3 regions of the Comamonas sp. NyZ500 genome follow, and region 2 is predicted to be linked to each of the others. Evidence: predicted binding sites of a transcription regulator. Region 2 holds the regulator's gene; each other region holds the start of a gene.
What was found. The regulator sigma-54, encoded in region 2, starts transcription at its own class of promoters, with help from an activator protein. The targets are predictions, from matches to a motif close to TGGCANGNAANCTGCTTT.

Region 1 (10,333 bases), on a different contig from region 2:
AGGCGCTGCGTACCCAGGGCCTGAGCCAGTCTGCCATCCAGCGGCAGCGGCTCGCCATGCAGGCGTGCTGCCAGCAGCTCGCCGCATAGCATGGACAGTGTCAACCCGCGTGAGCCCAGCCCCGTCAGCACCCACAGGCCCGGTAGATCGGTGGCCGACTGCCCGGCGGGGCCTGCCAGCGGCAGACGGTCATAGGCCGCGCAACGCAGGCGCGCCCAGGTGGCGGGCCGCTGGTTCGCATCGAAGAAGGAGCCCAGCGCCTGCCTGCAGCCGGGCAGCAAAGCGCCCAGCTTTTCGCCATTGCTGGCATGGGCGGCCTGCTGGTCGGCAGCCGTGGGCGGCAGCTCGGTCACATCGCGCTCGAAGGTCGATCCCATGATCCACTGGTGCGCGCCGGCCCGGTCGGCCGAAGGGAAGTCCGGCACCAGATTGCCATGACCGTTGACAGGGAAGGGCGGCATGGCCGCAAGCGTCCCTGCATCATGCTCGGCCACGCTGACCTGGCCGCGTATGGCTTGCAGCTCCCATTCTCCTGCTGCCAGGCCGCTGGCCTGCAACAAGGGCTTGGTGTCCGGGCCCAGGGCCAGCACCAGCATGGGGGCTTCGGCCAGGGTCTGGCTCTGCGCATCCAGCACCTGCCAGATGTTGCGCACTTCATCGCGCATCAGCCGTGAAGCTCGGGCATGGCCCTGCCAATGAATCCCGGGGGCTTGCAGCAGCGCGCGCACCAGTTGTGCGGGGCGTACCCAGCCAGCCTGCTCATGCCAGACAGCGTGGCTGTCTGCAGGCAGCTTTGCCGCAGCCAGCTGAGCCAGCTGCGCAGGCGCACTCCAGTGCAGGCCCCAGGGGCTGGTCTCGCTGCCGGGTTGCAGCCATGACCTGGGCAGATGGGAGGGCTCGTTCAGGTCATGCTCCAGCACGCCGCCATGGGCCCAGTCCTGGGCTGGATGCAACTTTTGCGCTTGGCTCAGTTGCTGCAGATTTTGTAGCGTTGTGCGTACGCCGCTTCTGGACAGGCGCGATAGAACACTGTCATCGGGCGAAATATGCGGGCAAAACAAGCCGGCTGGCAGGCCTGATGCTCCTGCCGCAGGCTCGGCCGCAGCATCCAGCACCGTCACTTCCCAGCCGCGTCTTGCCAGGCTGGCGGCAGCGGCGGCACCAGCCAGGCCTGCACCCAGCACCAGGCAGCGGCCGGCCTGGCCCATGGGTGCAGGCAGGCCGTCAGGGCGATGGCGTGGCTCCCAGGCCGGGTTGTAGGCTGCATGCAGGTTATGGCGCTTGGGCGGCACGCCAGCGCGCTTCTTGACTTCAAAACCCTGAGCCTTGAGCGCCAGGCGCACATGGCCGGCCACGCACCAGGTGGCAAGCTGCGTGCCCCGGCGGCAATGGCGGGCAATGTTCTTCATGGCATCTTCATCCCACATCTCGGGGTTGAGCTGGGGAGAGAAGCCATCCAGATATACGCTGTCCGCCGTCATCTGCTGTTTGCGCAGCATGGTCCTGGCATCGCCTATATAGAGCGTCAGCAGCACCTGGCCGTCATCAAAGGAAAGGCGATGCACGCCGGGCAGCAGTCCCCACCATTGCTCGGCCAGTTGTTCGCCAAGCGCGCGCAGTACCTCATCGGCCGGCAAAAACGCGAGCAGATCCTCGCGCGAGACAGGGTAGGCCTCCACCGAGACAAAATGCAGAATGCGCGGGCGTCTGGGATCGGCCTTCCATGCCGCCCAGGTGACCAGGAAATTCAGGCCGAAGCCAAAGCCGGTTTCCAGAATGCGCCACTGCGCTGCATCGGCCCAGGCAACTGGCAGATCGCAGCCACCGAGAAAAACCTGGCGGGCCTGGTCGAGGCCGCCGAACTCGCTGTGATAGCGATCGCCGAATCTGGAACTATAGGGGGTGCCATCCGGCATCCATGTGATCGGTTCAGACATGGAAAGTGAAACTACATGGGTAATGCATGGCGCAGTCTAGTTCAGAGCAGCCAAGCAAGGGCCGCCCCGCAGCGATGGCTGCGTCCCCCTCCTGCTTAGCAAGAGAGGGGGAGGCGCGCAGCGCCACAGGGGAGTCTCGATCACTCCCAGCGCTGCTGGTACGAAAAAACCGGCAGACGCCATTTGAAACGAATGGCGGCCAGACGGAAGGCCAGGCCGCCGGCAAAACACACGATGGTGCTGATATTGGGGCTGACATCCAGATAGCGCAGGCCCAGGAACATCAGGCATACCGACAGCGACACGCTGGCATACAGCTCGCGGCGGAACACCACGGGGACCTGGTTGCAGAGCACATCGCGCAAGATGCCGCCGCTGATGCCGGTAATCATGCCGGCCATGATGATGACGATGGTGGGGTAGCCCAACTCCAGCGCGGTATTGCAGCCGATCAGCGAAAAGGCGATCAGGCCCATGGCGTCCAGCAGCAGAAACACCTGCTTGAGCCTGTGCATATGGCGTGCAATCACGGTGGTCAGCAGACCGAAGCTGATGACCAGATACACATATTCAGGGTGCTGGGTCCAGCCGATGGGGTAGTGGCCCAGCACCATGTCGCGGATGGTGCCGCCTCCCAGGGCTGTGACAAAGGCGATGACGACGACGCCGAAGATATCCATATTGCGCCTGCCTGCGGCGAGTGCGCCGGACATGGCTTCGGCGGTAATGGCCACCAGATAGATGACCAGCATGACGGTGAAGTTGGAGGCCTGGAACGAGTCCAGCAAAGAGACGGAAGGAAGCATGAAGGCACTTGAAAATAGACCAGCCACTCACATCGGCGGGAGTGTCCGGCTTGCCTCTCCCGCTGTCCTTTTACCTGAGAGTTGCGCATGAGCACCTTCGCGGTGGACATGCTTGCCCCTTCGGTGAGCCCTGCAGACTTGTGGTTGCGGGCTGCTCTCCAGTTGGCGATATCCGGGTCCTGTCAGACCCACCTGCGGTACTTATTGCCTGAGCGATTATGGGAGTTTGCGCCTTCGGCGGGAACCCTTGAAAGGCTCCGCTCTCCCGCGGGATGGGCGCGATTTTAGCCAGTTTCAGCGACTCTATTCGGGTTAATACCTGTATTGGTGTGGTTCTGCGGCTGCCGGCTGGGGGAGCGGAAGGCCGGTCTGAACCCGCCATGGCTCGCACAAGCCCGCGTCTTCGTCTGTGAAGCCGCCCGCCGTGAAAAACTCATACGCACGACATCAAAGGCCAAAAAGCGCAAAGCTCGTCAGAACGAAGACCATTGCGCTTCGTTTGGCCAGCACTGTGCTGACCGGCGCATCCCCACGGCCATTTTTAAGAATCTTCTTATGCCGTTCGATCGAGTCCGTTCCTATCCTTATCCACTTCAGATCAAACGGTCACGGCGAACCCCGGCGTTCGTGCAGGGCCGCAGCGTGTCTCCACACGCTTGCAAAAGGAGATGGGATGGGAGATTGGCTTCGACAGGCGCGTTGGGCCTTGTTCGGCCTGCTGGCGCTGATGGTGCCGGCGTCCGCACAAACGAAAAACAGTGCCGAACAGGAGAACGCCGCGCAGGAGCTGCTGCGCCAGCAAGAGCGTGAGCGGATACTGCGCGAGAAGCAGGAGACAGCGACCGATGTGCGGTTGCAGCCGGCGCAGGCTCCGCCGCCGGACCGGCTTCCACCGGAAGAAACGCCATGCTTCCCGATTGAACGCATCTGGCTTGATGGCGAAGACGCCTACAGATTCTTCTGGTCCCTGAAAGCGGAGCGGCCGACCCCGGCAATGACCCCGCCACGGGGCGCTGCCTCGGCACCGGCGGCATCAACATGGTCATGGCGCGCGTGCAGAACGCAGTCGTCGTTCGCGGCTTCGTCACCACGCGCATCCTCGCCGCGCCGCAGGACCTCACCTTAGCCGGCAATTTGTGCAACAACGCCCCCCAGTGGTAATCTGGGCTGGAACGTGCATTGGCTCATTCGAGGCGTCCTGAGAGTGCAGGTTTTCGTTCCGCCCCTTCCGATTCAGCGATCCGAATTCGGAGAAGGCATCGCATGAATCGTTCCGCGACCGTGCTGAACCCAAATGGTGTGTATGCCGAGCGGTACTTGCCTGCAGATGCCAGAGCAAAAAAGCGCGGCAGAAAAGCGTAGATTGAATTTCGGAGTCCACTCGGTCTGTCCGAGCGGAATGAATGTCCGGCAGCGGAGAAAATGAAAAATACGTCCAACGTTGTCAGGGTTTGCAGAGTATTCGATTTTGACGAAAGTCCTGCTGAAATCTACGCAAAGCTATGCCAGAGTTTGTCTTTGCTTCCTGCACCTTGGGGGCTGGCGAATGTGGATGTCATCACATTTGAAGACCGGCCCGATTGGCCTATCCATGAAGTGAGCTATCGACTTCACGAGGAGGTCAGTGGCCTTGAAATTGGACTTTTAAGCCGGAGGTATCGGCGAAATTCAGAGGCGCTTCCATGCCTTGAAGACTACATGACTGTCGAATTCAATTCCGCGAAAAATGGAGCCGACCTGAAGTATGTTTTCGATCAGGTGATCCCCCTCTACATACGCAGCTTTGGTGCGTTCTTCGCTGCGGTGGAGGACATGGATGTGCTGGCTGAAGAGGAAGACGAATTCTGGAGATCAAGTGATGAAGAGCGTATGCAAGTCCGGGCTCAATCCGGTCCACGTAGACAAGAGTGCCTTCACATCAGGCAAGTGAACTACTGGGCCAGAGAACAGTGCAGCAACTACTTCGGACTTACGCCAGAGCAGGTGGTGGGCATACTCAGCGACCACGTCGCCCGTGCGGATGTACTTGAGGAGGGCGCCTATATTGTTGTCTCGTACGACCCACTGACCTCGGAGCAGGCGCAAGCAATTACCTCTGCATTGATGCCTTTGCTGAAGACACGGTGAAGTACTTGAACGGGGTAGTGTCTTCGCTGCGTGCAGTGAGCCTGGGCGATTTTTTAGCCAGCCGACCTTGTCGGTAGCCCAAAGTACAACCTAACCGTCAATCCACGACACAGCAGCTCTAGAGAGCATTCCGTCATGGCTTACGACTTGCACTTGGTTAGAACTAGCAATTGGTTGGATGCCACCGATGCCCCAGTCACCAAGGAAGATGTTGATGCATTGCTCTTATCTGACGCCGAACTTGCCTGGTCAATGGACTACATCGACATGAAGCTTGAGGGTGAAGCAAAGTGATTCCATCTTATCGAATGGAAGGGCGAGCCCTTTTTTGGGTGGTACAAGGACCAAATCAGGTTCAACAGCTCAGATCAAGATGCGCTCATTAAGCTGATTGGTATGGCCGACGCGCTTAATGGCGCACCATGCATAAAAGCGCTCGGGAGATAGGGATTTAGCAAGTACCAGGTGGCCCCACTGATCCACCGCTTGCACTTGGTAGAACCGCCTGGAAAGATCGACGCCCACTCGCACGATGGGCCCATCGGTCAGCTCAGTCATGGCATTCTCCAGTTGAATCCGATGGGACTTTCGAGCATCCATGCTGATCATTGGGCATCAGCGCAGAACTAGGAAAGTCCTTTCGTATTCGTTCTGAGACGGTCGCGTCCCGGCCAAAAGCGGAAGTCGGCTTGATTCATGCAAGCCTCTGACGAATGCTGGCCTACGGAGTTATTCGTGGTCAGTGGCCTGAATGGCAACGGCAATCGAGTGATGGACTGCTCTTAGACAGGTAGACATACCCTGTCTATCCTCTGGCACTTTCCTATCCAGCACAGACGGATATCAAAATGATAAAACTGTGCTGCAGTTCATACCTCCCCTTCCGGCCGGATGCCAGGCAACACCAGTTTGCCTTCCCGCATGGCCTGCAGCAGCAGATGGGGGGTGGTGCAAATATGGGCTTCCAGGGCCAGGGCCGCGCGGGCCTCGTGGCCAGCCATGGCGAGCTCGAAGATCTCCTGGTGCTCGGCATGCACATCGCGGGTGAGCGCGGGCTGCTCCATGGCGTAGCAGCGGTAGCGCTCGCTATGGCGCGCCAGCAGGCGTAGCACCTTCAATGTCCAAGGGGATGCATAGCCGGAGAGCAGGGTCTCGTGAAAGCGCAGGTTCAAGGCCTCCCACTGGCGGCGGTTGTCGCTGGACAGCGGTTGCTCGGCTGCCGAGAGCTCGTCATAGCTGGCCTGCAACTGGGACCGCCAGGCCGCGTCGCCATGGCGTATGGATTCACGCAGTGCATGGGTTTCGATATGTACCCGCAGGCGGGTGATGTCCTGCAGGTCGTCCATGGCGATGGTGGAGACGCGAAAGCCGCGCTGGCCTTCGGTTGTGACCAGGGCATCACTGACCAGGCGCGTCAACGCCTCCCGCAAGGTGCCTGCACCGACCTCGTAAGCCTGGCGCAGATGCTCTATGCGCAGCTTGCTGCCAGGCAGCAGGCGGCCTTCGACAATGTCGGTGCGCAGCCGGGCATAGGTTTGCTCGGTCAGGGTGCGCGATGCCTCGCCGCCGCTGGATTCAACCTCGGGCAGGGCCAGGCATTGCATAAAGGATTTCTTGGCCAAGCGTTTACTCCTCGGTACCTGTTGTGCGTTCGCGGATGCGTGAGAGCCGGTAGCTGAGTTGGGGGCGGGTCATGCCCAGGGCGCGGGCCGCTGCGGCCAGATTGCCGCTGGCGCGGCGCACGGCTTCTTGCAGCAGCCCGTCTTCCAGGGCGTCCAGCGAAAGCCCCTGGTGCTGCATGCTGTCGTAGACACTGGCCGTATGCAGATCGCCATCTGTGCCGCAGGCCTGGGCCAGATGGCCTTGGTCGTCTATGGTACTTTGGCCGTTATCGCTCCATTGGGGGAACAGGCAAGCCACATCGATGGGTTCGCCGGTCGGCGTGAGGATGAGGCCGCGTTCCACCAGGTTCTCCAGCTCGCGCACATTGCCGGGCCAGCTGTGGCCGCGCAGCGCGGTCAGCGCCCGGTCACTGAAGCCCGGGGCCGGCTTGCCGTGCAAGGCCGAGTATTTCTGCAGCAAATGCATGGCTAGCAGCTCGATATCGTCCACGCGCTCGCGCAGCGCAGGGATGCGTATGGGGTAGACGTTGAGGCGGTAGAGCAGGTCGCGCCGAAAGCGCCCCTGTTCCACGGCTTTCTCCAGGTCCACATTGGTGGCGGCGATCACGCGTACATCGACCTGGGTGCTGCGGTGGCCGCCCAGGCGTTCCACCTCGCCGCTTTGCAGCACGCGCAGCAGCTTGGCCTGGGCGGCCAGGGGTAGCTCGCCCAGCTCGTCCAGCATCAGTGTGCCGCCATGGGCGCGTTCAAAGCGCCCTATGCGCGTGGCTGTGGCGCCGGTGAAGGCGCCTTTTTCGGCGCCGAACAGCTCGCTCTCTATCAGGTCGGCGGGCAGGGCCGCGCAGTTCACTGCCACAAAGGGTTTGTCGGCACGCGGGCTCATGGCATGAAGGGCGCGCGCAAAGCGTTCCTTGCCCACGCCGGTCTCGCCCGTGAGCAACACCGTAACCTGGGTGGGAGCTGCCTTGGACAGCAACTCCAGCGCGGCCTGAAAGGCACGTGAATGGCCCAGCAACGGGCCCTGGCTGTCGCAAGGGGCCAGGCCGGTGCGCAAGGCCTCGACCTGAGACTGCAGCTCATCCAGGCGTACCAGCATGGAGTCGGGGTCGTAGTCGCGTGCGATCTGTTCGCCATCGGGCCACTCATGTTGAAACCGGCCCTCTATCAGGCAGTGTGCGTGGCCACAGGTGGAGCACTGCATTTCCTTGAAAAACACCGGGCGACGGAAGAACGCGCTGGAGTAACCCGAGGCATAACCCAGCAGCATCCAGCACGAGGGCTGGTCCTGGGGGCCCCATTCGCGCAAATGGATTTCCGCTTCCCAGCTGTGTTCCCAGCGCACCACGCATTGAAAGTGGCCCGCCTGCTCATCGGCCTCAAAGATTTCCGGCGTGGCGCGCACCGCACCCTCCAGCCGGTGCAGCTGGGGACCTACGGCAAACATCTCGAACAGGCTGGCTGTGGGCCTTATCTGGCGTGCCAGCAACGCATCGCGCTCACCTGCGGCATAGCCGGCACGCAGCAGCAGGCGCCGCGTGTGATCGGGGCCCATGGTGTTCATCATTTCGCGGCGCAGGGCGTGAAGAGAGGCCAGATGCAGCAGCAACATGCGCTGGCCCGAGAGCCAGATCAGTCCGTCTTCGGTGGAGAAGCGGACCTGGCTGCGCAAATCGGCATCGGAGGGTAAGGCGGGAGGAGTGTGGGGCATGAGAAAACTATCGATAAAACATCGAATTCTGGCTACGGGATTGACCCGCATCCCCGGCCTTGAACTGCTGGCGTAATTGATGAATTGCGCACCTTTGCTTGGGGTGCTTGATCATTTGGTCATGCTGCAGCGCAGTAGGAACTGAAGCACTGTGGATGCCGTCCTAGGGTTTGCCCTGGAATCACTGCTCCCCAGCTTGCTCAAACACGCATAAATTTAGGGAGTAACCCTTGATTTATCGATATTTCCATGAACTGGCACGGGCTGTGCAATTGCAAAAGCCACAGACCCGCCAGGAGCCCCTCATGGAAACAAGCACTCTCGATCTTCCCGCCTGCGATCTCACGCGCCGCTCGGTGCGCGTGCTGCAAAAGCGTGCCAACGGTTTTGTGGACTTTGAGTTCTCCGTGGGCTGGCCCGAACTCACGGTGGAGCTGGCCATGACAGAGGCCGACTTCGAGGCCTTCTGCCAGGTCCAGAAAGCCAGGCTGCTCTGACCATCACTCACGCATCCCACGACAACACAGGAGACAAGCCCATGAACATCGAGCTTTCGGCGCGCGAGATACAGCCGCTGCGCCATACCTTTGCCCGCGTGGCAGCTTACACGGGAGACAAGCCCGCGTCGCGCTATCTGGAGGCCACGCTGGGCGTGCAGCCCACACATCATTTCCATTACCGGCCGCTGTGGGAGCCTGAGTTCGAGCTGTTCGACACCGGCCGCACGGCGATCCGCATGGCCGACTGGAACGCGCTGCGCGATCCACGTCAGTACTACTACGCCACCTGGACCATGACCCGTGCCAAGCAGCAGGAGGCCGTGGAAGCCAACTACCAGTTTGTGGAGTCGCGCAACCTGGCCGGCAAGATGTCCGATGCCCTGCGCGCCAAGGCCTGCGATGTATTGATGCCGCTGCGTCATGTGGCCTGGGGCGGCAATATGAACAACAGCCAGATCTGCTCACGTGGCTACGGTACGCCCTTCACGGCTCCGGCCATGATGCATGCCATGGACCATCTGGGCGTGGCCCAGTACCTCACGCGCCTGGGCCTGGTCATGGACGAGCCCGGCGTGCTCGAAGCCGGCAAGAACGACTGGATGCAGCACCCGGCCTGGCAGCCGCTGCGCCATCTGGTGGAAGACCTGCTTGTGGTGCAGGACCCCATGGAGCTGTTCGTGGCCCAGAACATGGTGCTCGACGGACTGCTCTATCCCCTGATCTACAACCACTTCGTGGACGAGCATGTCACGGTGCAGGGCGGCACGGCCGTGGCCATGCTCACGGCCTTCATGCCCGAGTGGCACACCGAGACCGCACGCTGGATCGATGCCGTGGTCAAGGTAGCTGCAACCGAATCCGCAGACAACCGCAGCCAGCTGTCGCACTGGTATCTGAGCTATGCCGACCATGCCTGCGTGGCACTGGCCGCCGTGGCCGAACTGGCCCTGGGTGCGCGTGGCGCAGCCGTGCTCAGCGAAGTCCGCCAAAGCCTGGATGCCCGTGCCCGCAAGGCCGGTCTGGACATCTGAGGAGCAGCGCCATGAGCACATCTGCCAGCACCCCCGTCTCCAAGGTGTTCATCGCCTTTCAGGACAACGAGGAATCGCGTCCCGTGGTGGATGCCATCCTCGCCGACAACACCCACGCCCAGGCCGTCTACTCGCCCGGTCTCGTGAAAATCGACGCCCCCGGCCGCCTGGTCATACGTCGCGCCAGCATTGAAGAGCAGACCGGTCGCCCCTACGAGCTGCAGCAGATCCAGATCAATCTGGTCACGCTGTCCGGCCATGTGGATGAGGACGACGACGAGTTCTCCCTGAGCTGGAACCAGTAAGAACCGCTCCCCGAACACCACCAGACAACGCCATCCAAGGAGACACCATGGACGCACCCGTAATCAAGAAAAAGCTGGGCCTCAAGGACCGCTACACCGCCATGACACGTGGCCTGGGCTGGGAGACCAGCTACCAGCCCATGGACAAGGTCTTCCCCTATGACAAGTTCGAGGGTATCAAGATCCACGACTGGGATAAGTGGGAAGACCCCTTCCGCCTGACCATGGACGCCTACTGGAAGTACCAAGGCGAAAAAGAGAAAAAGCTCTACGCCGTGATCGAGGCCTTTGCCCAGA
Region 2 (10,333 bases):
TCCAAATCCTGCGCCTCCATGGTCGATGTCTACCAACTGCTGGGCGTGCCCTATTTCGGCGCCAGCGGCACGGTGGAAGCCTCGGCCCTGCTGACCCGCGTCTTCAAATCGGTCAACGGCGTGACACAGATCGGCTTCAGCGGCCTGATGCTGGCCGTGACCGAGGACCAAGGCCTGGCCCAGGCCAGTCTGAATGACGAATTCGATATCCGCGCCCTGCTGACCTACAGCAGCGTCTGCGGCATCGGCCTCGATACCGTGCCTGTGCCGGGCGACAGCAGCGCCGAGCAGATCGCCGCCGTCATGCGCGATACGGGCACCATGGCGTTTCGCCTCAACAAGCCGCTGACGGTGCGCCTGTTCCCCGTGCCGGGGCTCAAAGCGGGCGACACAACGGCGTTCGAGAGCGCGGATCTGTGCAACTGCGCCGTGCTGGCCCTGCCTTGAGTATCTGATCCCGACCGGCTGCTGCGCCTGGCCGTCAAGCGCCGGCAGCTATTGCTTTTGATATTCCCCTACCCCGGTTCTGTTTGACCTGCCCCCATGGTGGCCGCCGGGGTGCCCCCGGTAAAATTGGCCCTTATGGCAAAAATTATCGTTCTGGCACTGGTGCTGCTCTTCTTTGGCTGCGGGCTGTACATGCATCTGCGCGGCAAGGTGCGCCACAAGGTGGTCAAGCAATTGTTTGACCACTCCACGTTCACAGCGCCGTTCAACGTCTTCATGCTGATGTTCAGCAAGGTGCCGCGCACGCCCTATCTGCCCACCAGCACCTTCCCCGAGCTGGCGCCGCTGCAGGCCAACTGGCGCGAGATCCGCGAGGAAGCCGTCAATCTGCAAAAGAACATGCAGATCAAGGCCGCCGCCAATAACGATGACGCAGGCTTCAACTCCTTCTTCAAGACCGGCTGGAAGCGCTTCTACCTCAAGTGGTACGGCGACGCTCACCCTTCGGCCATGGAGCTTTGCCCCAAGACCACGGCCCTGGTGAAATCGATTCCCAGCGTCAAGGCCGCCATGTTTGCCGAGCTGCCGCCCGGCGCCAAGCTCAATCTGCACCGCGACCCCTATGCGGGCTCGCTGCGCTATCACCTGGCCGTGCTGGCGCCCAACGACGACCGCTGCATGATCGAGGTCGACGGCCAGCCCTATAGCTGGCGCGAAGGCGAAGGCGTGATCTTCGACGAGACCTTTATGCACTGGGCCGAGAACCGCTCGGAAGGCAATCGCATCGTGCTGTTCTGCGATGTGGAGCGCCCCATGACCAATGGCTTTGCCCAGTGGCTCAATCACTGGCTGGGCAAGAACGTGGTGGCCGCCGCCAGCTCGCCCAACAACGAGGGCGATCCGCGCGGCATGATCAGCAAGCTGTTCAAGATCTCGTTCTATGCGGGCAAGTACCGCCGTGCCTTCCGTGACTGGAATCCGACCTTCTACAAGATCCTCAAGTTCGGCCTGATGATCGGCGTGCTGGTCTGGTTTATCTGGTGGTTGGTTTCTTGATAACCCCCTGAGGCGCTACGCGCCTTCCCCTGGCCGGGCGCCCCCAAGGGGGACGGCAGCATCGCCGCAAGGGCGGCTCTTGCTCGCTGCCCCTTGCTTGAGGAATGCCTTATCAAGGCTCCCGCCCTAAATGCAGAACAAGAAAGCCGCTGTGCGATGCATCAGCGGCTTTCTTGTTTCTGCGGTGCCCTACAGCGCCTTGCGCAGCGTGGTCGTCGGTATCTTGAGCTGCTCGCGGTATTTGGCAACGGTGCGGCGCGCGCACTCGATGCCCTGCTCCTTGAGCATATCGGCCAGCTTGGCGTCCGACAGCGGCTTTCTGGCATCTTCGGCATCGACAAACTGCTTGATCAGCGCACGCACGGCCGTGCTGGAAGCACTGCCGCCGGTTTCCGTGCCCAGGCCCGAACCGAAGAAATACTTGAGCTCGAAAGTGCCCTGGGGCGTGGCCATGTACTTGGCCGTGGTCACGCGGCTGATGGTGGACTCGTGCAGGCCCAGGGTGTCGGCGATATCGCGCAGCACCAGCGGGCGCATGGCCAGCTCGCCATGCACAAAGAAGTTCTTCTGCCGCTCCACGATGGCTTCGGAAACACGCAAGATGGTGTCGAAGCGCTGCTGGATGTTCTTGATGAACCAGCGCGCCTCCTGCAGCTGCTGCTGCAGCGCCGCATGGCCGTCGCTGTTCTTGTGGCGGCGCAGCACGCCGGCATAGATGTCGTGCACGCGCAGACGCGGCATGACCTCGGGGTTGAGCTGCACGGAGAAGTCCACCCGGCCCGAGCCGGACCGCACCGGGCGCACGATGACATCGGGCACCACGATATGGCGTTCCACGTCGACAAAGCGGCGCCCCGGACGCGGCTCCAGCCTGGCGATCAGGGCCATGGCTTCGCGCAGTTGCTCCTCTCGCGCACCGCACAGGCTGGTGAGCTTGCGCAGATCGCGCCGCGCCAGCAGGTCCATGGGCTGGGCACAGATGGCCTGCGCCAGCAGCAGCCGGCTCATATGCGCCTCGGTCGTGCCCTCGTCCTCGGCCGTGCGGATCAGATCGCGCAGCTGCAGCTGCAGGCACTCGGCCAGATCGCGCGCGCCCACACCCACGGGCTCCAGGCTTTGCAGCAGCTTCAGCGCAATGGCAAAGTGCTGCTCCAGCTCCTCGCGCTCCTCCAAGTCGTCGCCAGCCAGGCTCTGCGCCAACTCCTGCAGGGAATCCTCGAGATAGCCGTCGTCGCTGAGCGACTCGATGAGAAAGCGCAGTGCAGCCATGTCCGCCGCACCAAGATGCAGGCTCAGCGCCTGACGGTGCAGAAAGTCGGTCAGGCTCTGGTGCTCGCGCGCCAGATCGATGGCATCGGTTTCGTCATCGCCGTCGCGGTTGCGCGTGGAGCTGCTGGCCGAGGGCGTATCCCACTCGCTGCTGGATTCGCCGCCCCATTCCCCGTCCTGGCCGTCCATGCCGTCGGCCTCCCAGTTCAGCGTTTCCGGGGTTTCGGGGTTTGATGTCTCCGCTACCGTTTCAGTAGCTTGTTGCGCTTGCGATGCATCTCTTTCAGCATGAATACCATCTGAAGTGCTGTATTCACTGGCGCTAGCAGCTACATCTACAGGAGCATCCCCCGCAGTTTCTGCCTCATCGCCCGCACGTTCCAGAAAAGGGTTGTCGACCAGCATCTGCTCGACTTCCTGCGCCAGCTCCAGGGTGGAGAGCTGCAGCAGCTGAATGGATTGCTGCAGCTGCGGCGTAAGCGATAAATGCTGCGAAACGCGTAGCGAGAGACCTGGCTTCATCGAGGCGCGGCTCCCAGACAATCATCGCAAACGCGCGCAGTGCTATGGACTTGCCGCCGGGCCGCCCCAGGGCAAACCCCGGCGCAGCCGGTCAGGGCCCCTTCCGGGGACAGCGACCACACAAAGTGAGGGAGCGTGGGGGTCATCACATTCTGAAATGTTCGCCCAGATAGACGCGGCGCACATCGGCGTTCTCCACGATCTCCTCGGGCGTGCCTTCGGCCAGCACATGGCCGTCGCTGATGATGAAGGCGTGGTCGCAGATGCCCAGCGTCTCGCGCACGTTGTGGTCGGTGATCAGCACGCCGATGCCGCGCTCCTTGAGGAAGCCGATGATGCGCTGGATCTCGATCACCGCGATCGGGTCGATGCCGGCAAACGGCTCGTCAAGCAGAATGAAGCGCGGTTGCGTGGCCAGGGCGCGGGCAATTTCCACGCGACGGCGCTCACCGCCGGACAGCGCCAGCGCCGGTGACTGGCGCAGATGCTCTACGCGCAGCTCCTGCAGCAAGCCCGTGAGGCGCTTTTCGATCTCGTCGCGCGTCAGCGTCTTGCCCTGCTCGTCCTTTTGCAGCTCCAGCACGGCGCGCACATTGTCTTCCACGCTGAGCTTGCGAAAGATGGAGGCTTCCTGGGGCAGATAGGACAGGCCCAGGCGCGAACGCTGGTGAATCGGCATGCCGCCCACCGGCTGGCCGTCGATGAAAATCTCGCCGCCGTCGCTGCGCACCAGGCCCACGATCATGTAGAACGATGTGGTCTTGCCCGCACCGTTGGGGCCGAGCAAACCGACCACCTCGCCTTTTTGCACGGACAGGGACACATCCTTGACCACCTTGCGGCTGCCGTAGGACTTGGCCAGATGCTTGGCCTCCAGGCGGCTGTCGGACTCGCCGCTGCGGCTGCTGGAGAAAGTCGGCTCGCTCATTTCTTCTCGTCGGCTTTCTCACCGCCCAGCGTCATGCTCTGGCGCAGCTGCGTGGCAGGTGTTGCAGGCTTGGGCTGTGCCCCCGGGGTGCCGTCCTTGGGCGCCATGATGGCGCGCACACGGCCACCCTGTCCCACGGAGGAGCTCGGCAGGCCGCCGCTGGTCTTCTGGCCATCGACGGTATAGACGTCGGTGATGTTGTTGTAGACGATGATGGAGCCCGTGACCTGATCGCTGAGCTGACCGCCACGGTAGCGGCGCATCTCGCCACGACGGATGAACTTGACGATATCGGCCTTGCCGTCGTACTCGATGACTTCGCCTTCGCCCTCGATGAACTCCTCGGGCTGACCGGCCACGGTATCGCGCTTCTGACGGAAGAACGCTCGCTTGCCGGCCTCGGCCTTGATCACACCGTACTGATAGCCCTCGGCGTCCTGCCGCACATCGAGCTGAGCACCGCGCAGCACGATGGAGCCCTTGGTCATCACCACATTGCCAGTAAAGACACTGGTCTGCTGCAGCTCGTCATGACGCAACGCATCCGCCTCGATATTCATGGGCTTGGCGCTGTCGGCTTTTTCGGCATGGACAATGCCGGTCGCTGCTGCCAGGGCGCAGGCCAGCGCAAGAGGTAGGAGTGTTTTTTTCATGGAAGGCACGTTTCTTGCATCCATTGTAGTCATTCCCTTTTTGCAACTTGCGTAAAAAACACCCACAAAAAAGCCCGCACGACGGCGGGCTTGCTGGGCGTCAAACGTCACTGACGTCTGCTGCCTGATCTCAGGCCTTGCGGCTGGAGGCGACCAGCGCATTGACCACGCGCAGCACATTGTCCATATTGCCGGCCTTGGTGCCGTCCGTGTAGTAGCGGCCGGCCACACCCATGGCGGGCACGCCTTCCACGTCATATTCGTTTTGCAGCTGAGCGGCCTTGCGCGCCTGGTTGGCCACGGTGAAGGAGTTGTAGACTTCCTTGAACTTGGCCAGATCCACGCCCTGCTTTCCGACCCAGTCAAAGATGGCGTCGTCGGTCTTGAGCAGATTGCGATCCACGTGGATGGTGCGGAACACCTTGGCGTGCAGCTGGGGCAGCAGGTTCATGCCCTCCAGAGCGTAGTACAGCTTTTGCTGAGGCACGAAAGAGGCATTGAAGGCCACGGGCACGCGGCGCACTACCACATCGGCAGGCTGGCTCTTTGCCCAGGCTTCGAACTGGGGCTCGAAGGCATTGCAATGAGGGCAGCTGTACCAGAAGAACTCGACCACCTCGACCTTGCCGGCCGGCGCGCTCACGCTGGCGGGCTTGCCGAGCTTGATGTAGTCCTTGCCTTCCTTGGGCGCAGCGCCCTGGGCCCAGCTGGAGGAGGCACCCAGACTCAGGGCACCGGCAGCAGCTGCCGAGGCAGCCAGAGAGAATTCGCGACGTTTCATCTAAACAAACTCCTGTATCAGGTCTGCAGTATCAGAGCCAACAGGCCCAAAAAAGTTCAGCTTTGTCAAAACTACCAATGGCACAAGCCAGAGGCCTCAAGCAAGGGCCGCCCCGCAGCTACGCTGCAGTCCCCCGGCGCGCAGCGCCTCAGGGGTCTTGTTATCTGGCCGCGCGCACCAGAGTCGAGTCCACGCCCGCACCGTCGAGCTTGCCCTTGAGCTGCTCGGCATCGTCACGCTTGCTGAACGGCCCCACGCGCACGCGGAAAACGGTGATGCCATTCTGCTCACGCTCGCTGATGCGCGACTCCCAGCCCAGCATGGCCAGCTTGGCACGCTGCGCTTCCGCTTCGCTCTGGCCGCGGAAAGCACCGGCCTGCACAAAGTAGTTGAACGCAGAGTCCGAAGAGGATGCCGTTTGCGCGGCCGCCTTTTCCTTGTCTGCACGCGCCTTGTCTGCCTTGTCGGCGGCGGCGGAGCGCTCCTTGACCAGGTCACCCAGCGGATCACCCGATGCAGGCTTGGCAGGCTTCTCCGGCGTAGAGGGTGGCGGCGGCGTGGTGACTCCGCCGGTTGCAGTAGGTTGTACCGCAGGTGTGGGCGGCGACACCGTCACGTCGCTCGGGGGAACTGGTGGTGTCACCGGGGGCGGTGCAGGCTGGCGGCTCTGCAGCGGTGCGTTGGGGTCCCAGTTCTTGTTGCGCTCGGCCTCGGCCGCATCGCGCTGAGTGTTGTTTCCACCCTTGTTGAGGAAGGGCACCGGCACCTTGGTCACATAGATGGCCACGGCCAGGGCCGCAGCCAGACCGATGACCATGCCAAAGATAAGCCCCAGGATGGTTCCACCGCGTTGCTGGTTCTTCATATCAGTCGCTTAACGCTTTCTGCTTCAGTTATTCCATTCTCAGATCCATCGCCCCCTGACAGGCAAGGCCGGCAAGGTGATCGATGGACAGGAAACTGGGATTACATGCGCTCGGGTGCGCTCACACCCAGCACCGCCAGACCATTGTGCAACACCTGGGCCGTGGCAGCGACCAGGGCCAGACGTGCGAGCTTGACCTTTTCGTCGTCCACCAGAATGCGCTCTGCGTCGTAGTAGCTGTGATAGCTGGAGGCCAGATCGCGCAGATAGAAGGTCACGTCGTGCGGTGCGTTGCCTTCGGCAGCAGCAGTCAGCATCTCGGGGTACTTGGCCAGCAGCAGCATCAGCGCCTGGGCCTGCGGGCCTTCCAGAGCGGACAGGTCCACATCCTTGAGTGCCGCCAGACCTGCACCGCCGGCCTCCTGCCAGGCGCGCAGCACGGACTGGATGCGCGCATGGGCATACTGCACGTAGTACACGGGGTTGTCGTTGTTCTGGGCCACGGCCAGATCCACGTCGAAGGTGTACTCGGTGTCGGGCTTGCGCGAGAGCAGGAAGAAGCGCACGGCATCCTTGCTGGTCCACTCGATCAGATCGCGCAGCGTGACGTAGGAGCCGGCGCGCTTGCTGATCTTGACCTCTTCGCCGTTGCGCACCACGCGCACCATGGTGTGCAGCACGTAGTCGGGGTAGCCCTCGGGGATGCCCACATCGGCAGCCTGCAGGCCGGCACGCACGCGGGCAATGGTGCCGTGGTGGTCCGTACCCTGAATGTTCACCACCTTGGTGAAGCCGCGCTTGAACTTCTGGATGTGATAGGCCACATCGGGCACAAAGTAGGTGTAGCCGCCGTCAGTCTTGCGCATCACGCGGTCTTTGTCGTCGCCGTAGTCGGTGGACCTGAGCCACAGCGCGCCGTCCTGCTCATAAGTCTTGCCGTTGGCGATCAGGCGGTTGACCGTCGCCTCGACATGACCGTTTTCATAGAGGCTGGACTCGAGGTAGTACTCGTCGAACTTGAGGTTGAAGGCCTGCAGGTCCTTGTCCTGCTCGTTGCGCAGATAGGCCACGGCGAACTGGCGGATGTTGTCGTAATCCTCGACATCGCCGTTGGCGGTGAACTCGCGGTCATCGGCCTTGATGGTTTCCTTGGCCAGGAAAGCCTTGGCGATGTCGGCAATGTAGTCGCCGTTGTAGAAATTCTTGGCCAGCGGGTTTTCGCTGTCGGTGGGCCAGCATTCGTCACCAGGCTTGAAGCCTTTGGCGCGCAGCTGGGTGCTCTTGGTCAGGGTGTCGATCTGCACGCCCGCGTCGTTGTAATAGAACTCGCGGTGAACCTTCCAGCCCTGGGTGGAATAGAGGTTGCTGATGGCGTCGCCGATCGCAGCCTGGCGGCCATGGCCCACATGCAGAGGGCCGGTGGGGTTGGCGGAGACGAACTCGACGAGGATGTTTTCACCGCGATCGGCCTGGTAGCCGAACTTCTGGGCTTGCGCCAGCACTTCGCGCACCACCTCCTGCTTGGCAGCAGGCTTGAGGCGAATGTTGAGAAAGCCCGGACCCGCGATTTCAATCGCATCCACCCACTGCTGGAAGGCGGCTGTAGCCTCCAGCGCGGTCTTGAGCTGCTCGCCCAGGGCGCGCGGGTTGGCCTTTAGAGGCTTGGCCAGCTGCATGGCCGCCGTGCAGGCGAAATCGCCATGGGCTGCCACTTTGGGGTTTTCAAACGCAGCGCGTGCGCCGGCGCCGGGCGAGAGTGTTTCGAGCTCAGCAGCCAGGGCTGCGAGCAATTCCTGTTTGACGGAGAGCATCGCGGGATTTTACGTGCCGGATTCAAGTCCTGCCGAATCGCTGGCGCCACACCCTTGTTCCAGGGCCGGTTCACAGGCTGCAGGGCGGTATCCGCATGTTTCGCCGGCCATACCTTCGACAAGCGCTGCTGCTCCTTGATTGGCAACCTGGTCAACGACAGCCACTATGGCGATCCGCGCAATGTGATGCTCAAGCTGCGCGGCAGCTTCTGAATGCTGCAGACGTGAGAAAGGCCGCTTTGCGGCGGCCTTTACCTTTCGCACAGCTTGGCACAGGCCTACATACCGCGCGCCCAGAAGATGGCAACCACGGCGATCACCGGCACCACATGGCCCTGCCACATCACCCATTTACGAGTCTGCTTGATTTCCTCGGGCGCCGGCAGCTGACCGCTGGCATCCAGCGTCTTCTTCCAGCGGCGGAAGGTCAGCGTGGGCTTGAGCGAGAGCAAAAAGGCGATGACGAACAATGTCATCTTGAGATGGAACAGCGGCGAGGCCGTATAGGCTCCCATGCCTTTGACGCCCCAGAGCAGGCGCGCAATGCCGGTCAGCAGCAGGACGATGGCGGCAATGCCGTAAATCATGTCCAGCCTGGCCAGACGCTGCACCACGGCGGCATTCATCCATTCCACACGGCACAGGGCGGCCTGGCTGGTCAGAAACACCACCAGGGTCAGAATCGCCAGCAGATGGGCGCTGGCAAGAACAGCTTCAAAGGTCATGGCTTCACAGTAGAAAAAAGGACGGGTTCAGCGGCCCCTATCAGGCCACGGCGACCGGTCCATTGTCTACCGTTTCAGGCCCGCTCAGAGATCCACGCCGAGACGAAAGAAGTCCGGCTGGTTGTAGTGATGCTTGAGGTAGTCGATCCACATGCGCACGCGCAGCGGCATGTGCTTGCGCTGGGGGAAGACCACGAAGATTCCGTTGGGCGGCGCAGCAAACTCTTCCAGCACGGGCACGAGGCGGCCGGCGGCGATCTCGGCCTCCACCTCCCAGGTGCTGCGCCAGGCAATGCCCCAGCCCCCCAGGCACCAGTCGTGCAGCACCTGACCATCGGAGCAGTCCAGCGGGCCACCCGGCTTGAAGTGCACGACCTCGCTGGTGCCGCTTTCGGGATGCGGGATGCGGAAGGCCCAACCCCGCGTCTGCGAGGCGTCGGACGACAGCGTCAGGCAGTCATGCTGGGTCAGTTCGCTGGGGTGCTTGGGCGTGCCACGGCGCTCCAGATAGCCGGGCGTGGCCACGCACAGGCGGCGATTGTCGGCAATGCGCACGCTGACCAGGGCCGAGTCCGGCAGATCCCCCACGCGCACCGCGCAATCGAAGCCCTCGCCCGCCAGATCGACCACGCGGTCGCTGAGGTTCAGCGAGATGGTGACATCGGGGTGCAGGTCGCGGAAGCGCGGCACCAGCGGCGCCACATGGCGGCGGCCGAAACCGGCAGGCGCCGTGATGCGCAGATGGCCCGTGGCCTTGACGCCGCCGGCCGACACGCTGGCCTCGGCATTGCACACATCGGAGAGCAGGCGCTGGCAATCCTCAAGGAAGGCGCTGCCTTCATGGGTCAGCGAGATGCGACGCGTGGTGCGCACCATGAGCTTGACGCCCAGATGCTCTTCCAGAGCGTCCAGACGGCGCCCCATGATGGCGGGCGCCACACCTTCGGCCTTGGCGGCAGCCGTCAAGCTGCCCCTGGTCGCTACCGATACAAAAGACTCAAATGCCTTGAGTTTGTCCATGACCGCTGCTCCTGTCTGGTCCGTGTTGTCTCCTGCTGCGGTAGCGTGCACTATTAATACAAGAGCACATACCGCACAAGCAGTCTTGATTTCTCAAATGTTTTTATCGAAAGTTCTTTAAACAAGAGCGCTGACTGCTATCACTACAAAAGTCATCAATCAGCGCTGCATGCCTGTCCCGCATGCGACTTCATTGCGATATATCTTACTTAGAAGTCACAAGTTGACAGTGAATCTTTGATGTTTATATATGTTT
Region 3 (10,333 bases), on a different contig from region 2:
TGCCTGTGCTGCTCGATACCAGCGACCACAGCCCGACCAGCAGCGCCAGCCCCAGCAGCGGAGGCAGGACCTGAGCAAATAGCTGTTCAGCCCATTGGCGCAAGCGGCTGGGCGCCACCGCAACCGGAGCCGTGACTATCGCTTTGGGTTTGATATCTTTTTCCACTTCAGCCTTTACAAGTTCTGTGCCGGCAGCTATCTCTTTTGAAGTTTCGAGCAGCGCATCATTGGCCGCCTGGGCTGCCAGTTGCGGATCGTGCGGAGGATCGAGTTCGAGCGGTGAGTGAAGTACGGCACTGACCATGATGGTTCTCCGTTAAGGTGGCGGCCTCAGGCGGCCTTGATCTTGAAGCTGTCGGCGTACTGGGCAGGGTTCTTGCCGTCCCAGACCACGCCGTCGATCAGCTTGCTGGTGCGCAGCACATCCTTGGGCACGCTGACCTTGAGCTGGCTTGCCGCCTGCTGGTAGAGGTCGATGCGGTTGATCTGCCTGGCCACGGCCAGATAGTCGGGATGGGCCTTGAGCAGACCCCAGCGCTTGTGCTGGGTGAGGAACCACATGCCGTCCGACAGATAGGGGAAGTTCACGGCCCCGTCGTTGAAGAACTTCATGTGGTTGGGGTCGTCCCAGGTCTTGCCCAGTCCGTTCTGATAGCGGCCCAGAATGCGCTGGTTGATGGCGTCCACACTGGTGTTGATGTACGACTTCTGGGCCACGGTCTCGGCCATCTTCGTCTTGTTCTGCAGGCTGGCATCGATCCAGCGGCTGGCCTCGAGAATCGCCATCATCACGGCGCGGCAGGTGTTTGGATTCTTCTGCGCAAACTCGCCCGTGGTGCCCAGCACCTTCTCGGGGTGATCCTTCCAGATGTCCTGCGTGGTGTTGGCCGTAATACCGATGCCATCCATGATGGCGCGATGGTTCCAGGGTTCGCCCACGCAGAAGCCATCCATATTGCCCACGCGCATATTGGCCACCATCTGGGGCGGCGGCACGGTGATCAGCTTGGCCTCGGATAACGGATTGATGCCCGCAGCCGCCAGCCAGTAATGCATCCACATGGCGTGGGTACCGGTGGGGAAGGTACCGGCAAACGTGTATTCGCGCTTTTCCCTGGCCATGACCTTCGCCAGACTGGCTCCGTCGACCGCCCCCTTGTCGGCCAGGGCCTTGGACAGCGTGATCGCCTGGCCGTTGTTGTTCAGCCCCATGAGCACCGCCATGTCCTTCTTGGGGCCGCCAACGCCCAGATGCAGGCCGTAGAGCAGGCCGTAGAGCACATGGGCGAAGTCCAGCTCGCCGTTGACCAGCTTGTCGCGCACGCCGGCCCAGCTCGCTTCCTTGCTGGGGACGATCTTCACGCCGTATTTCTGGTCCAGGCCCAGCACCGAGGCCATGACCACGCTGGCGCAATCGGTCAGCGGGATGAAGCCTATCCTGACCTCTTTCTTCTCCGGCGCGTCGGAGCCTGCGGCCCAGGCGCCGTGGTGGCCCAGCGAGCCATAGAGGGCGGCGGCGCCAGCCACGCGCAGAAACTCGCGCCGCCCACCGGCAGATACAGGCTCGGGCGCAGGAACAGTAGACGAAGGAAGGCGCTGGCTCATGAGAAAACTCCATCAAGAATCGTGGTGAAGGCGATCCGGAAAACAAAAAGGCGCCCTTCCCTCCTCGGGTGTGAGGAGAAAAGGACGCCGTTGTCCCAGGTCACTCGTAATAACGCTTTAAGCGCGACCGCCTTTGGTCTGCTTGACATCAACAGTCATGCACAAACCATGCCAGACCGTGATCAGAGGCGGAGCATGCTTTGCGCTTCCGGTTCTGGCCCATATTTGGTGCAGCGCAACAAACACCGCGCGGCCAAGGCTATGAATTGGTGCTACCCGGCAGCAGGTCCACCGTGGCCAGAATCGCCTCGGCTACATCCAGCATGCGCCGGTTCTGGTTCATGGCCGTCTGGCGGATCAGCTTGTAGGCATCGCCCTCGCCGAGCTGGCGGTAGTTCATCAGCACGCCCTTGGCCCGCTCTATGGTCTTGCGCTCCTTGAGCGTGGCGCGCGCCTTGTCGATCTCGGTCTGCATGTCCTGCAGGCGCATGGACTGCTCCTGCACCAGCAAGACAATGCTTTTCTCGAGCTGCAGCCCATACGCCCCCTCCGCAGGCAAGGAGGCGGCTGACTGCGTGGCCCCCAGAAAGGCCGCAGCCGCTTCGGCACGAGTCCCTGGTTGCGGCTGCATCTCCAGCAGCGCCAGTTGCTGGCAGAGCGCTGTACCGGCCTGCTCCAGCTTGCGCAGACATTGGACCTGCAGCTCCTCGGCCAGGAATGCCTCAATCTGGTGCATGGCATCGAGCCGGCTGGAACAGGCTTCGAACCATGGCGAGCTCAAGCTGCAGTCCAGCAGCACGCCGTCCCCCGCCGTGCAGCCCATTCGACGCAGCCGCTCGATCACCGTCATATCGGGGCAGGCCCCGCATTGCTGCTGCCAGCGCTCCATCCCCGAGGGACTGGCGAAGTCTGCAAACACCTGAAAGCAGCGCTCCTGCGACTCGATCAGATGCAGCCAATGGCGCTGACGCTCCGACTTGCCGACCCCTACGGTAAACGCCGCAACCCCCGTGGCGCGCTCCTGGCCCGCCAGCTCCTTGCCCTGCATGAAATGAAACAGCGCCACCAGCAATTTCGCAATATCGGGATCGCAAGCGCTGTCCGCCGCCTCGAACACCACGGTCAGGCAGGCCGCAATCATGCGGATCAGCGCCTGCGTGCAATCCTCGGCACTCAGCTGCAGCGCATCGCGCCGGCGGCGCAGCAGCGGCAGGGCTTCAAAGCCTTGCAGTGCATTGGCGATCGCGTTGAACAGGCGAGCGCCATGCGCGCCCGGCGCCCGCGCACCCAGCTCTTCAAGCGCAAGGCAGACCCGCTCCATGACCCGGTCCACATGAAGGCCATGATCGAGCAGGCTCTGCTGCGCCTGTGCTCCACCGCTGACCAGAAAGATATTCGAGAGACCGCGCTCTTTCTGCAGCGCATGGACGAGCTCGGACATGCTCGCCACCAGGCTGCTGGCGCGGCTGATCTGCTCCAGCTCGGCAATCTCGCTTTGCCTTGCAGCCACCAGATAGTGCAGAGGCGTTTTCATGGGGTAGTGCTTGTCGTCATGTTGATTCCATGGACGACGAGCACGATTCATGCCATCTCAGGCAAGGCGACGCTGCCGCCTCTCCCAGAGCCAGTCCACCATGGCGCCCACACCGATGCCCACGACATAGGCCAGCAGATCCAGGGGATCGAAGCCATTGCCCAGCACCAGATAGGCCAGCTTGTTGGCGCGCAGGGCCTGCATCCAGGGGGCCTGATAGAGCTGCAGGAACTCGATGGCAAAGGCGATGGCCAGGGAACAGCCCATGAGCTTGCCGCGCGTGATGGCCGGCCTCAGCCAGGCCACGCACAGCAGCACCACCCAGGCCCAGAGCGCATCGCCCGGATAGTTGCCCAGCCAGGCGGGAAAGGGCATGTAGCCCCGGCGCGAGGCCAGCCCGATGGCAATGACCGCCGCAATGAGCAGGGTCAAGCCCGCCCGTGAGCGACGAAAGGGCCCGGCAGCGGCCAGATGTATCAGCAAGCTGTCGTCCCCTTTAGTCGATATGCGCGCCGGAGTCCTTGACCACCTGCTTCCAGTACGCCAGCTCGGCCGGCAGCATGGCCTTGAAGCTTTGCGGCGTGGACTCCACGCGCTCGGCGCCCAGAGTCTTGAGGCGCTCTGCCATCTCGGGCCTGGCCAGCACGGTCTTGACGGCCTGATGGAGCTTGTCCACCACCGGCTGCGGCGTACCGGCCGGTGCAAACAAGCCGTACCAGCTGGTCACGGCCAGGCCCTTGCCCAGCACGGGGATCTCGGGCGCCAGCGATGTGGGCCTGTCGGAGGCCACGCCCAGCACGCGCAGCTTGCCGCTGCTGACAAAAGGCATCACGCCGGGAAAGCTGCCGAAGGTCACCGGCAACTGGCCGGCCACCACATCGGTGGCGGCTGCCGACGCTCCCTTGTAAGGCACATGCAGCAGACTCACGTTCTTCTGCTTTTTCAGCATCTCGCCCAACAGATGATTGAGCGTGCCATTGCCGGCAGAAGCGTATTCCACCTTGCCCGGATGCGCCTTGGCATAGGCCACCAGCTCGTCCAGATTCCTGGCGGGGAAGTTCGGATTCACCACCAGCAGATAAGGCGCGACGGCCAGCTGCATCACGGGAGTGAAATCCTTGATGGGATCGAACGGCACCCTGGAATACAGTGCCGGATTGATGGTGTAGGCGCTTTGCGCCGTCACGAGAAAGGTGTAGCCGTCGGCCGCGCTGCGCGCCACCTGCCCGGTGCCCAGATTGCCGTTGGCGCCGGCACGGTTTTCCACGATGACGGGCTGGCCCAGCGAATTCTCCAGCCCCTGCGCCACGGCACGCGCAATCACATCGTTGGCACCTCCCGGTGCCTGGGGCACGACAAAGGTAATCGGCTTGGCAGGCCAGTTGCCGCCCTGCGCCAATGCTTGCGTCAGAGGAGCCACCATCACGGCAGCCGCCGCTGCCAACAGCAGCGAGCGGCGTTGGTTTGCAGAGATAAAAACAGCGTTTCGCGCCATCTCGGTGCGCGCAGCTTCTTCAAACTTCATGGCAATAACTTCCTGTGGTGGTGAACATGGATGCTGCCAGCCCTCCATGCCGGCCTGTCGCCCCATGCAACAGGCCATTCTTGCATCGCTCGCCGAGCGGCCTGAATAGCACTCACTGTTCGGCCATCGTCTTTGGCAGAGGCTGCCTCCTGCAAATGCCGTGACCAAAAGCCTGGCCGCAGCGGCACAACCTCTTCACAGCAGCACCAGCCCCGGCGGCAGACTGTCGCCCAGACTGCGCCTGTGATCCTCTGCCTCCATCTGCACCACCTGCTCGACCATGGCCATCCAGCGCTCTGGCGCACCGCTGCTGCGCATCTTCTCCAGCACCTGCGCCCTGACGGCATCGGGCAGATCGCGCGCGCGGTCGCCCGTCATGCGGGCCATCTGCACGGCGGCAAACATCGCGGTTTCGTTCTTGCGCCAGTCCTGGGCCAACGTGGCGTTCAGGAACTCCAGCGCCGCGTCTGGCGGCATCACCAGATGGGCGTTGGCGGCCAGCGATTGGCGTGCCGCCAGGCGACCTATGGCCCACCAGGTTTGCACGGTTTCATCCTCGCGCCTGAGGCGCTGCAGCATCCACTGCCCCATTTCCTGGCGGTACTGCCAGGGCACGGCCTCCATGGCCGCGAACAGGCGCAGCATGTCGTCGTAGCTGCCATGGCTGGCCTTGCCGCGCGTATTCTGCTGCACGGCCTTCTGCATATGGCCGGCCACGTCTTCGAGCAGCTCCATCTGCCGGGCCTCGTTCAGACCCGCTGCCACGCGGCGCCAGAACACCCACCACTCCGTCCAATTGGCGCCCTCTTTGGCATGACCCAGGCCCTGGCCAAACAAGGCCCAGACCTGGTCTATGCGCCAGCCATCGAGCTGCGCCCCCACGCCGGGGCGCAGACACCAGCCGGCGAGATTGAACCAAACGCGCTCATGGTCGGCCGTGCGACGGCGGCGCCTGGAGCGGGCCAGCAGCGCATCGAACAGGGCTCGCAGCAGGCCCAGCTCCCAGCCCTCGCGCGGGCCTAGGACTCTCTCTAGCGACTGGCGCAGTTGGCGCACTTCCCGGGCCGTCACTTCCTGCGCCTGCGTGCCGAAGATGCGCTCCACCAGGGCCACGGCTTTGGGCAGCCTGGCTGCCAAAGAATCAGACTGTTTTGGGCCTTCAGCGCCTTGTTCACCGGCGCTGTCAGCTATGGGTTCCGAAGCCGAAGCAGCACGTACAGCAAAGGGCAGCAGCCAGGACTGGCCCGCATCCTGCATGGCAACGCAGCGCACTTCCAGCGTGCCGACCTCGCTCATGCAGGCTTGCAGCTGCACCTCGACCTGGGCTGCGGCCCGGCCTTCGGGCGCGGGCAGCACCGTGGCCAGGGGCGGCAGCTCCACCCAACCCTCGCCGATCAAAGCTGCAATCTGGCCGGCCTGCGCAGGTACATGGCTCAGGCTGTTGGCCAATACATTGAAGCGCACGGCCTGGCCCAGCTTGAGCGCAAAACGCCGGCCAGAGAGCACCATGCGCACGCCCTCTTCCGTGCCGCGCGGCAGCAGGCACAGGCCTTGCGGAGCCTCGCCCCTCTTGCCCGGCAGCAGCAGCCAGTAGCTGCGTGCCGAACCGCCGCCAATGCGCGGCACCATGGTCTTGATCGCTGCCGACGCTTGCCCGGCCCGTGCTTCAGGCGGGTTGGGCGTAGCAATCTGTGCCGCCGCCAGCTCTGCCTGATGGCGGGCCAGCCCGTAGGCTGCCGCACCGCGCGCCACGGCCCAGTCCGGGTGCGGGTTGTGCAGCACACGCACCGGGCTGCCGCGCCAGCGGCCAAGCAATTGCGTCAGACGCTGAACCATGGCATGGGCGTGGAACACTCCGCCGTTGAGCAGCACGGTATCGGGCAGACCTTCACTTGCATGCTGGGCGAGAAAATGCGCCAGATGACGACTGATGGCCGCATCGGCCGGATAGGGCAGACCAAAGCCGCGCAGCGCGCCCTGCCGCCTGGCGGGCATATCGCTGATCCGCGTGACCGGCAAAAAGCCGTCGACCACCGACTGCCGCACCTGCTCACGGGTCAGCGTGACGCTTTGAGTCGCCGCCAGCAGCTTGCTGCCGCCCCCGAGCAAGGTGATGCCGATCTGCTCGGGCGCGTTCTGCGCCAGCAACTGTTCCTTGGCCATGCGGCAGCGCTGCACCAGCTGGGCAAAGCGCTGTGCGGACAGCCTCTGGCCCAGGTCTGGCGCCTTGTGCGCAAAAGCCGGCTCAAGCTGATGGGCCAGCGCCAGGTCCATGTTGTCGCCGCCCAGCATCAGGTGCTCGCCGACGGCCGTGCGCGTCAGTGTGGGCAGGCTGCCATCGGCCGATGCATCCACGCGAATCAGCGTCAGATCGGTAGTTCCCCCGCCCACATCCACCACCAGCACCAGGCGGCTGTCCGCCAGTTGCGCAGCCAGCTCATCGCCCTGCAGCACCAGCCAGTCGTGAAACGCGGCCTTGGGCTCCTCCAGCAGCTGCACGCGCGGCAGACCCGCCATCTGCGCGGCCTCCAGCGTCAGTGCACGTGCACCTTCGTCGAACGAGGCTGGTACCGTCAGCACCACGCTTTGCTGGTGCAGTGGCGCTTCGGGACGGGCCTGGTCCCATGCTGCTCTGACGTGGGCCAGGTAGGAGCTTGAGGCCGCCAGCGGCGATACCTTGGCCACGTCCTCGCCAGCCCCCCAGGGCAGGATGGCGGCCGTGCGATCCACGCCGGTATGCGAGAGCCAGCTTTTGGCGCTGGCCACCAACCGCCCCGGCACGGCAGCGCCCAGATCTCGCGCCCAGCGGCCGATGACGGCAGGCGCCGCCTCATCCGCGCCCTGCGGCGGCCAGGGTTGGCGCCAGACCTCGCCCAGCTCGCCCTGGGCGGCCTGGTAACGCACCGAAGGCAGCAGGGGCTGGGCCACGACCTCGCCTGCCGTGCTGCGCTGCGGAATATCGAGCAGCGCGATATCGCTTGTCGCAGCGTCCAGCGCAACGCTTGCCACGACCGTGTGACTGGTGCCCAGGTCGATGCCGACGGCGTAGGTGGGGCGAGATGAATGCATGGGCTGAGGCGGAGACACGTAAAACTCTGTCGCCGATCGTAACAAGAGCCGGATGCCCGAACCGCCTGCCGGGATGAGCTGCTGCTGCGACGACAACTGTCCAAAGCAGTGCACGGTGGCTGGCACGGGATTTGCCTTGTAACAAGCGCGCAGATTCGCGCAAGTTTCATAGCAAAGATCGAAGGCTAGTCGCTACATGCCAGTCAAAACAACAACTGTGTCTCGTGTCCTCCTCGCCGCTCTGGCCACCGCCGGAGCTTCCGTCGCGCTCGCACAAAGCAGCGTGCAGATCTATGGCCGCCTCAATACCTCGGTCGAGCATCAGAAGGTCGGAAACAGCAGCCTGACCGGGCTCTTCAACAACAACTCGCGCTTTGGCTTTGTGGGTAGCGAAGACCTGGGCGGCGGCCTCAAGGCCGGCTTCCAGCTCGAATCCGGCTTCGAATCCGATACCGGCGCCGGTACCGGCAGCACCGGCGCCCTGGCCTTTCAGCGTCAGAGCGAAGTCAACCTCTCGGGCAGTCTGGGCAAGCTGCGCCTGGGCCGTTTTGGTGCCGCCACCTATTTCGGCATTGCCGACTATGGTGCACTGGATGAGCCCAACCACGACACCGGCTCCATCGCCGATGCGCTCTACGACTACGTGATGCGCAACACCAACAAGATCGCCTACCGCAGCCCTGTGATGGCCGGGCTGACATTGGAAGCTCAGGCATCGCTACACGAAAAGACGACAGGTGCCGTGCAGAAGAACGGCTACGACCTCTATGCCAACTGGGAACGCGGCCCCTTGGCCCTGGGCGCGGGCTTTACCCAGCTGGGTGACGACAGGCAGTTTGCCCTGCGCGGCCACTACATCTGGAATGCGCTGCAGATCGGTGCCTACTACCAGCGCTCGGACAACGGCTCAGGCTCGCTGTGCAGCAATGGCGGTACCGGCTGCGGCACGCGTGACGCTGCGCGCGTGACTGCGGCCTACCGGGTCGGCGCTTCGGAGCTTGCCCTGGGCTACGGCTGGGCCAGCCGCTGGAGCCATGTGCCCGGCAGCAGCGCACGCCAGTGGATTCTTGGCTACAACCACCACCTGAGCAAACGCACCAAGCTCTACGCTGCCTACACACGCATCGACAACGGAGCCGGCGTGGCCTATGGCTATAACTTCAAGGGTGGCGTGGGCTATGGTCAGGATGCCAGCAGCCTGAGCATCGGTCTGCGCCACGCGTTCTAGACCTGCTTGAGTGGGGCACGTGCCATGTTGCTGGTGGGCATGGTGCGCGCCCTGCTTCTCAAAAGAAGAGCTTCATGATCTTGCGCCAGGCATGATTGGACCTGAACCTTTGTGTGACATGTCTTTGTCACGGACAGAGGGCGGGTCTCGGCCAGAAGTGCAGCCACAAACAAGAGAACAAAAAGAGAGAACAAAAGAGAGAACAAAAAAGCCCGCCAACCAATCGGCCAGCGGGCTTTCGCAGTCGAGCAATGCAACAGCCTTACTCGGCGGCCTCCGCAGAGGTCTCCGCGCGCACATCGAATTCCACCTTCCAGCGCTCGCTTCCGCCCACGGGCACGGCATTGAGCTCCAGCGTGCCGATATCGGTCACGCGCGCCGCCAGGGTCACGGGCACCACCTCGCCGGCAGCGCGGCCGGCGGCGGGCAGATTCAGCTCGATCTCCTGCAGCTCCACCAGCTCTTCGGGCGACCAGAAGTCCAGCATGGTGCCGACCTGATCGGTGCGGCGCACGGACGAGCCGAAGAAGCGCAGACGCACGGGCTCGCCCACGACCAGGCCGAACTCTTCGTCAGGCAGAGCGACTTCCGTGCCCTCCTCCATGCCGAACGGTGCCAGGCACAGGGCGGACAGAGGCGGCTCCATGCCGGGGATGGCGGGCATATTGCTCTCCACACCCACGTAATAGGACTGGGCCGTGCCGCCGCGAATGCGCACGCCGCGGCCGCTGGTGGCGATATGGCCGTAATAGGCCGCACCGCGGGCCACGGCCAGATCGAGGTTGGCACCGTCCAGCAGGCGCGCAGGCTCGCAGGCCTCGTCGTCCAGCCAGCCGTTGATGACCTCCAGGATGCGCTGCTCGATCTGGGGCGCCTTGAGCACGCCGCCGTTGAACAGAATGGCCGTGGGATGCAAAAAGGTGGAGCCGTCGATCTGATCGCCGTCCAGGCCCTCGATCTCGGCCAGCGCATGAACCTGACGGCTCAGAAAGGCCGCCAGATGGCGCGTGACGGCGGCATCTTGCGCATAGGGCAGGCCCAGTTGCGTGAGCGCGCCGCGCGCACGGGTCTTAGGCTTGTCGCTGACGGCCACCTTGGGGAAAAAGCCCTCGACCAGCATGGCCAGCACTTCGTCGCGTGTCACTTCGGTACGGATGCTGCCGCCGATGAGCTTGCTGCCCCGGCTGGGTACGACCACGGGCACGGCTTGCAGGCTTGCGTCAGCCAGCAATTGCTCCTTGGCTGCGCGGCAGCCATGGGCCAGCGCACGGGTTTGCCAGGCATCGAGCTGCTTGCCTTCGGCCGCCAGCTTGCGTGCAACGCCATAGGCCAGGGCCAGGTCCATGTTGTCGCCGCCCAGCAAAATGTGTTC

Region 1: a site for sigma-54 is predicted at 8,456-8,473, ahead of JAO85_RS22545 (phenol hydroxylase subunit). Genes of this name have one in related genera too.
Region 3: a site for sigma-54 is predicted at 1,762-1,779, ahead of JAO85_RS09165 (CmpA/NrtA family ABC transporter substrate-binding protein). Genes of this name have one in related genera too.

The regions. Positions count from the first base shown of each region.
Region 1 covers NZ_JAEIJE010000023.1:11,845-22,177, forward strand. Annotated here, with positions in the region: gene mnmC (FAD-dependent 5-carboxymethylaminomethyl-2-thiouridine(34) oxidoreductase MnmC) at 1-1,916, opposite strand, end outside; gene JAO85_RS22510 (trimeric intracellular cation channel family protein) at 2,078-2,743, opposite strand; glycine riboswitch at 2,796-2,915, opposite strand; glycine riboswitch at 2,929-3,021, opposite strand; gene JAO85_RS25830 (hypothetical protein) at 3,782-3,904, shown strand; gene JAO85_RS22520 (hypothetical protein) at 4,166-4,870, shown strand; gene JAO85_RS22525 (hypothetical protein) at 5,006-5,164, shown strand; gene JAO85_RS22530 (hypothetical protein) at 5,234-5,428, opposite strand; gene JAO85_RS22535 (GntR family transcriptional regulator) at 5,740-6,492, opposite strand; gene JAO85_RS22540 (sigma-54-dependent Fis family transcriptional regulator) at 6,497-8,200, opposite strand; gene JAO85_RS22545 (phenol hydroxylase subunit) at 8,506-8,697, shown strand; gene JAO85_RS22550 (aromatic/alkene monooxygenase hydroxylase subunit beta) at 8,739-9,731, shown strand; gene JAO85_RS22555 (MmoB/DmpM family protein) at 9,743-10,036, shown strand; gene JAO85_RS22560 (aromatic/alkene/methane monooxygenase hydroxylase/oxygenase subunit alpha) at 10,084-10,333, shown strand, end outside.
Region 2 covers NZ_JAEIJE010000003.1:437,375-447,707, forward strand. Annotated here, with positions in the region: gene JAO85_RS07770 (DUF711 family protein) at 1-447, shown strand, start outside; gene JAO85_RS07775 (aspartyl/asparaginyl beta-hydroxylase domain-containing protein) at 583-1,503, shown strand; gene JAO85_RS07780 (RNA polymerase factor sigma-54) at 1,693-3,294, opposite strand; gene lptB (LPS export ABC transporter ATP-binding protein) at 3,440-4,222, opposite strand; gene lptA (lipopolysaccharide transport periplasmic protein LptA) at 4,219-4,875, opposite strand; gene JAO85_RS07795 (thiol:disulfide interchange protein DsbA/DsbL) at 5,006-5,656, opposite strand; gene JAO85_RS07800 (SPOR domain-containing protein) at 5,817-6,521, opposite strand; gene argS (arginine--tRNA ligase) at 6,623-8,332, opposite strand; gene JAO85_RS07810 (DUF2214 family protein) at 8,611-9,057, opposite strand; gene JAO85_RS07815 (LysR family transcriptional regulator) at 9,142-10,077, opposite strand.
Region 3 covers NZ_JAEIJE010000004.1:275,315-285,647, forward strand. Annotated here, with positions in the region: gene ntrB (nitrate ABC transporter permease) at 1-304, opposite strand, end outside; gene JAO85_RS09165 (CmpA/NrtA family ABC transporter substrate-binding protein) at 331-1,605, opposite strand; gene JAO85_RS09170 (nitrate regulatory protein) at 1,865-3,190, opposite strand; gene JAO85_RS09175 (DUF2809 domain-containing protein) at 3,197-3,622, opposite strand; gene JAO85_RS09180 (tripartite tricarboxylate transporter substrate binding protein) at 3,636-4,664, opposite strand; gene JAO85_RS09185 (Hsp70 family protein) at 4,860-7,733, opposite strand; gene JAO85_RS09190 (porin) at 7,930-8,961, shown strand; gene JAO85_RS09195 (Hsp70 family protein) at 9,224-10,333, opposite strand, start outside.